One region of the Streptomyces sp. NBC_00358 genome, then DNA from elsewhere that is predicted to be linked to it. Evidence: riboswitches for the same ligand, from Rfam matches in the RefSeq annotation. Region 1 holds a riboswitch; each other region holds the start of a gene.
What was found. A riboswitch is a leader RNA that binds a small molecule or an ion and turns the genes downstream of it on or off. The one in region 1 is predicted to bind cyclic di-AMP.
Positions count from the first base shown of each region.

Region 1 (2,254 bases):
GGCCGTACGGGTCAGGGGTTGAGGCCCCTGGCCTGGAGCCAGGGCATCGGGTCGCTGGCGGTGGCGGCGCCGCCGAGGTGCACTTCGAGGTGCAGGTGCGGCCCGGTGACGTTGCCCGTCGCGCCCACCCGCCCGATGACATCGCCGGTGGCGACCTTCTGGCCCACATGGACGCTGATCGACGACTGGTGGCAGAACCAGAGCTCCGTACCGTCGTCGAGGGTGAGGATCGTGCGGTAGCCGTACGATCCGGCCCAGCCAGCCTCGGTGACGGTGGCGCTGTGGATCGCCTTGATGAGCGTGCCGGTGGGCGCCGCGAAGTCGAGTCCCGTGTGGTACCCGGAGGACCACAGGGCCCCGGCCTCACCGAAGCGGGAGGTCAGGGTGTACGACGAGGTCGGCAGCGTGTAGCTCTTGGCGAGCTCGGCGAGGCGCTCGGTCTCGGCCTTCGCCTTGGCCGTCTCCAGCGCCTTCTTCTTCACGGCGTCGGCCTTGGCCTCGGCGTCGTCCGCGTTCTTCTTCACGGCGGCGGTCAGGGCGGCCTGATGCGTGGTGCTGTCGGCGTGGGCCTGCTGCGACTGGGCCTGCTGCATGATGCGGGCGCGCAGCGCCGAACCGGCGTCCGTGGCGCCCTGCGCCGCGTCGGCGCTGGTCAGGCCGACGCTGGTGAGCGGAGTCGTGGAGCCCTTGGGGGTGCTGGATCCGCCGTGCGAGATCAGGGCTTCGGCGGAGTGGGTGACCGACGACAGGTCGGGCAGCGAGATCGAGACGGGGGCATTGCCCGGCGCGGCGCTGGCGATGCCACCCCCGCCGACCGCGGCTATGACACCGACGCCGAGGACGGTGGAGCTGCGGGCGAGTCCTCCGCCGCGCTGCTTGCCCGTGCGGTGCCGGCCGCGATTCGGCAGAACGGAATCCTCGGTGGGGTTCCACTCCTCCCAGGGTCCCTCGTCCTTGCCGTAGCCGAAGGTCTGCGTGTCGTTCGGCGGGAACGAGGTTGGCTGAGCAGGCGGGTTGGACGCCACGTGGGCGCGCTCCTTTCCTTCCTTGCCGCCTACCGGGTTAGCTGACGGGTTCGGAGAAGGAAGGTCTCCTACGCGCGTACGACCACTGCTTCCACAGCGGAATACGTTCGATTCACCCCACGTGATGGGTCCCCGGTTCCCTTGCGGGATTCGGCGCGTGCGCACGGAGCCGTCTCTTGTGACGGCTGGGACGACCGCACTGCGTTATCGAACGTTAATAGACTCAGGCACCGGATTCCAAGATGTTCCGACTGATCATTAACGGCTCTTGGCCGGGACTTTGAGGTCATGAGCGATGAAAAACGGGCGAGTTGGCCACGCCCTGTCGACACGGGTTCACCTGATGGCATGTCAGACGTCATGCGGAGGGGGACCGGCCGGTCACCGTTCGTGACGGAGCCGCACAAGGCCTTGCGCGGATGCCGTGAAAGGCGGTGCGCGCAGGACCGGAAAGGCCGCCCGGGCGCCGCGGGGCCCGTCGGCGAACACATCGCTCAGATGCGCCGGACGGCCAGCAGCGCCATGTCGTCCGTGAGGGCGCCGCCGGTGTGCCGGCGGACCGCCTCGGCGAGGCCGGTCAGCAGCGCGTCGGGGCCGGGGAAGACCCGTCCGGCCAGCCACGCGGCCGGATCGTAGAACCTCCCGTGCTCATCGCGGGCCTCGGACAGCCCGTCGGTGTACAGGAACAGCGTCGCCCCGCGCGGAAAGCGGTCCTGTATCGCCCGGTCGGGCCAGGTGCCCAGCTCGCCCATCCCGAGCGGCAGCGCGAAGGGCTCGGCGGCGAGGGTGACGAGCGTGCCGTCGGGACGCAGGACCAGGGGTGGCGGATGACCGCGGTTGACGACGCGGACGACGTCCTCGTCGTGCGGGATCTCCGCGAGGACGGCGGTGGTGAACTCCTCGAACGCGTCAGGGCTCTCGTGCAGGGTGCCCGGCCGGGTCAGCGCCCGCTCCAGGCGCCGGGCGACCCCCTCCAGGGTCGCCTCCTGCTCCGCGGCCTCCCGGAACGCGCCGACCACCACGGCGACGGCGGCCACGGCGGTCATCCCCTTCCCCCGTACGTCCCCGACGATCAGCCGCACGCCGTGCGGGGAGTCCTGGACCGCGTACAGGTCCCCGCCGATGAACGCGTCCTCCTGTGCCGCCTCGTACCGGGCCGCGACATCGAGGCCGTCGATCCGCGCCTCGGGCTCGGGCAGCACGGCGCGCTGCGCGTACTCGGCGATCTC
Region 1 covers NZ_CP107976.1:4,991,530-4,993,783, reverse strand. The annotation lists gene OHT01_RS21150 (M23 family metallopeptidase) at 12-1,025, opposite strand; cyclic di-AMP (ydaO/yuaA leader) riboswitch at 1,037-1,191, opposite strand; gene OHT01_RS21145 (PP2C family protein-serine/threonine phosphatase) at 1,520-2,254, opposite strand, start outside.

Region 2 (2,254 bases), 2.9 Mb from region 1:
GCCCGCGCCGCGCCCCAGCACCACGTCCACGACGAGCAGCACCGAACCCGTCAACGCCAGCATCAGGACGCACAGGCCGACGGTGGCCAGCCGCGAGGAGACCTGCACGATGGTCGCTTTGGCGTGCCGCTGGAACAGCGACCGGTGCAGCGCCGCGGGGGCCGTGAAAAGGGCGGCGGCCAGCACCGACAGCAGCAACGTCACCACGTAGGTCGCACGCTGCACGGTGTCCAGGGAGGGGAAGCGCTGGGTGAAGGCGAGCGTCAGCAGGAAGGCGAAGAGGATCTGCACCCCCGTCTGGGTGACGCGCAACTCCTGGAGCAGCTCGGCGAAGTTGCGGTCCGCCCGTTCGAGGGGTGTCTCGTCGCGGCCGGACGTCCGCGTCTCCTGGGGAGGGTCGCTTCGCGCGGACGTCTCGTTCCGGGGCGTGCGGGCCGGGTCGGCGGTCATGGGGAATGAGTAACCACTCCGGCCCGTCTCGCACACGCCTCACACGCCGCGTGTCCCCGGGGCGGCGGTACGCGCCGCGTACCGCCGCCCCGGGGACAGGATCAGCTGACCCTGCCGTACCAGACGCTCCTCGTCCAGATCTTCTGGAGCTTCACCACTTCCCCGGTCTTCGGGGAGTGCCAGATCTTTCCCTTCCCGGCGTAGATGCCGACGTGGTACACGTTCCGGCCCGAGTGGAAGAACACGAGGTCACCGGCCTTGCGGTGCGAGGCCGAGACATGGTGCGTCTTGTTGTACTGCGCCGCGGCCGTACGAGGCAGCTTCTTGCCCGCCTTCTTGTACGAATAGAGCGTGAGCCCGGAGCAGTCGAAGCGGTGCGGTCCCGTGGCGCCCCACTGGTAGGGGGAGCCGTGCTTCGACGCCGCGACCTGGAGTGCCCTCGTCGCAAGGGTGGCCGCCTCGGCGTCGGGTGCGACGCCGGGGACCACGAGGCTGCCGCCCACGGCGGCAAGAGTGAGCGCCGAGGCCGTACCGGCCCGGGTCCACAGCGACGGGACACGATTGAGCGCAGTCATGCGCAACCCTTCGTCAGCCGCCTGTGAAGGATGACCTGTCGGATTCGGGCTGGCGAAGTTGCCCGGCCGCAGCTGCGGCTTCACCCCAAGGACCGCCCGGAACCGTTCCGGCGACCCGTCTAGCTGGGTCCTCCACTCCTGCCGATGCACATCTGTCGACCGGTCATCCGGGCGGCGGCAGGACTCGGCGTCCGCCCGGACCGCCCCGCCGCTGTGGCGGGGGCTTGTCGTCGGAAGGGATCTTCACTCATGAGTGGCGGAAATACCGAGCGGAACCGGCGTTTTGTGGGCTTACTCACCACTCACCCGTTCGGGTGGACACCCCTCTGTTCGAGGGGGTGTTGGAGACATCGACGACGCCCGCACCTGCGGCTAAGGGCTTCATCCCGCCTTTCTGGTCGGCGTGTTGCGCAACTCGGAGGGGTCGCAGAAAGGATCGTTCAATACGCCATCGGGGGGTACACCATCCGGTCCGTTTGAGTCCCGGACCGGACACCGCGGGGCGGCGGCGTGTACCGGCTCGAAAGTGTGGGTGCGTCAACTGCCGGACTCGGGCGGCACGGTGACCCGGGCCGCGCGCCGCTCACCGTCCAGAACCCGCAGGGCCTGAGCCAGCGTCGGGGCGTGCATCTCGCTCTCGCCCCGTTGGTGCATCAGAGTGAGCGCGTCCCGCAGGGCCGCGGCCTTGACGACCAGTGCCTGAGCCGCCCTCAGGCCGCGATAGGTGTCCCCGGGGCGGGACGGGTTGATCCGGCCGAGCAGGTCGACCACGTCGAGGTAGCGGTCGATCAGCTCGGCCTCGGCGCGGGTCAGCGCGGGCAGCGGCGGGAGGTCCGGGATCATCGGCCGCTCACCTCGCGCCGCGCGTCTCGAACGAGGTCCTGCGGCTCGGGCCGATCCGGTCGATCAGCCCATAGGCCAGCGCCGCCGGAGCGTCGAAGATCTTGTCCCGTTCGATGTCCGCTGCGACCTGCCCCGGGCTCTGTCCCGTATGCCGTACGAGCAGGTCCTCAAGCGTCTCGCGGGTACGCAGCAACTCCCCGGCCTGGATGACCAGGTCGCTCGTCCGCCCCTGGAGCGGCTCGTGGGCCGACGGCTGGTGGAGCAGGACGCGCGCTCCCGGCAGCGCGAGCCGCTTGCCCGGCGTGCCGCCGGCCAGCAGGACGGCCGCCGCCGATGCCGCCTGGCCGAGGCAGATCGTCTCGACGTCGCAGGTGACGAACTGCATC
Region 2 covers NZ_CP107976.1:7,900,387-7,902,640, forward strand. The annotation lists gene OHT01_RS33780 (DUF6328 family protein) at 1-450, opposite strand, end outside; gene OHT01_RS33785 (C40 family peptidase) at 552-1,025, opposite strand; cyclic di-AMP (ydaO/yuaA leader) riboswitch at 1,029-1,193, opposite strand; gene OHT01_RS33790 (hypothetical protein) at 1,563-1,868, opposite strand; gene OHT01_RS33795 (ATP-dependent Clp protease proteolytic subunit) at 1,876-2,254, opposite strand, start outside.
Region 2: it holds a riboswitch for cyclic di-AMP, as region 1 does, so the genes downstream of both, OHT01_RS33785 (C40 family peptidase) here and OHT01_RS21150 (M23 family metallopeptidase) in region 1, are expected to answer to the same signal.

Region 3 (2,254 bases), 2.3 Mb from region 1:
GTTGCTCATCGGCCGGGTCGGCGCCGACCGGCACGACCGTGTGTGGCCCGCCCAGGTACTCGGCACGTACTGCCTCGGCGGCACCCTCACCTCGCGCCTGGACCGCGTCCTGCGCGAGGAGAAGGGCTACACCTACGGCGTGAGGGCGTTCGGCCAGGTCCTGCGCTCCGCGCCGGACGGCACGGGCGTCGCGATGCTCGCCATCAGCGGCTCCGTGGACACCCCGAACACCGGTCCCGCGCTCGACGACCTGTGGAAGGTGCTGCGCACCCTCGCGGCCGAGGGACTGACCGACGCCGAGCGTGACATCGCCGTGCAGAACCTGGTGGGCGTGGCGCCCCTCAAGTTCGAGACGGCCGCGGCCGTCGCGAGCACACTCGCGGACCAGGTCGAGCAGCACCTGCCGGACGACTACCAGGCGACGCTGTATCAGCAACTCGCCGCCACAGGAACCGTGGAGGCCACCGCGGCGGCCGTGAGCGCCTTCCCGGTGGACCGTCTGGTGACCGTTCTGGTGGGCGACGCGGCGCAGATCGCGGAGCCCGTCAAGGCTCTCGGAATCGGTGAAGTCAGCGTGGTGGCCGCCGAGTAGAGCTCGCGCGGCCGAGGGGCCCTGGTGACTGAAGAGTCATCAGGGCCCTCTTTTTCGCGGACAACGCCCCCAAGATGTCCGTATTGGTACGGAGGTTGCCCTTCTGCTCTGTGGGATGCGCTACAAAAACCGTGATCCGTTTGTTGTTCGAAAGACGTCCCGCTTAGCGTCGGTCCGTCTGTTCGTCACGTAGTGCGCCGCGCCCGCGGCAACCGGACAGTCATCGCCGAGTCCCCATGGCGCGAGCCAGGGGAGCCGGGGACCCACACGTAGTCCCTGGGGTGAATCGGACGCCCTCCCCGGAGGGAGCCCGTAGGAGACCTTCCTGCTCCGAACCCGTCAGCTAACCCGGTAGGCGAGAGGGAAGGAAAGGACCAGCCCCTACATGGCGTTCTCCTGTGGCACCGGCAAGCATCGTCGTCCGAGCCGGGTGCACAGCACCACCAAGACCGCCGTCGGGGTCGCGGCGCTCACCACCACCGGTGTGATCGGAACTCTGGGCTCCCCCGCGTTCGCCGCGGAGTCCCCCGTGGAGCAGACCGGGCTGACCCAGGCCGTCACCCTCGGCGACTCGGTCGCCGACCAGGTCGACGCCCAGGCCTTCGCGCAGCAGCGCGCCGCCGACGAGGCCGCAGCGCGCAAGCAGGCCGAGCAGACCGCGCGCAAGCACGCCGCCGAGCAGGCCGCGAAGCTGCGTGAGACCAAGGAGCGCGCCGCCCGCGAGGCCGAGCGCAAGCGCCTGAACACCTTCGTCATCCCGATCACCGGTTCGTACATCTCCACCGGGTACCAGGCGAGCAGCAGCCTCTGGTCCTCCGGCAGCCACACCGGCGTCGACTTCCACGCCGCCTCCGGCACCTCGGTCCACGCCGTCGGCTCCGGCACGGTCGTCACGACCGGCTGGGGCGGTGCCTACGGCAATCAAGTCGTGATCAAGATGCACGACGGCACGTACACCATGTACGGCCACCTGTCGTCCATCGGTGTGTCCGTGGGGCAGACGGTCACCCCGGGGCAGCAGATCGGCCTCTCCGGGGCCACCGGCAACACGACCGGACCGCACCTTCACTTCGAGGCCCGTACGACCGCCGAGTACGGCTCGGACATCGACCCGGTCGCGTACCTGCGTTCGCACGGCGTCAACGTCTGACGACCGCTTCGCGGCTTCTTCGCCGCTTTCGATGCCCCGGCTCACCGAGCCGGGGCATCATCGTTTCCGGAGGCCGTATGTCCAAAAAATATCCATGGATTCAGGCCTGCCATCGGAAATTCAGGCTTCCTGCAATAGAGTCACTGAACAAGCGTCAATCGATGGCGTTTCGCGGGGATTAAAGCGGAGGTCGGTCATGCGTATTCCGGCGCACTCGGTATGCACGGCGATCCGTGACGACATCGTCGCGGGTGTCTACGAGCGCGGCGGCCGGCTCACCGAGGAACTGCTCGCGCGGCGCTACGGCGTCTCGCGTGTCCCCGTGCGCGAGGCGCTGCGCACCCTGGAGGCCGAGGGCTTCGTCGTGACCCGCCGGCACGCGGGGGCGTGCGTCGCGGAACCCACGGAGCAGGAGGCCGCGGATCTCCTGGAGATGCGCATGCTGCTGGAGCCGCTGGGTGCCGCCAGGGCCGCCCAGCGGCGCACGGAGGCCCATCTCAAGGTGCTCCGAG
Region 3 covers NZ_CP107976.1:2,702,363-2,704,616, reverse strand. The annotation lists gene OHT01_RS11165 (M16 family metallopeptidase) at 1-592, shown strand, start outside; cyclic di-AMP (ydaO/yuaA leader) riboswitch at 807-965, shown strand; gene OHT01_RS11160 (M23 family metallopeptidase) at 978-1,742, shown strand; gene OHT01_RS11155 (GntR family transcriptional regulator) at 1,939-2,254, shown strand, end outside.
Region 3: it holds a riboswitch for cyclic di-AMP, as region 1 does, so the genes downstream of both, OHT01_RS11160 (M23 family metallopeptidase) here and OHT01_RS21150 (M23 family metallopeptidase) in region 1, are expected to answer to the same signal.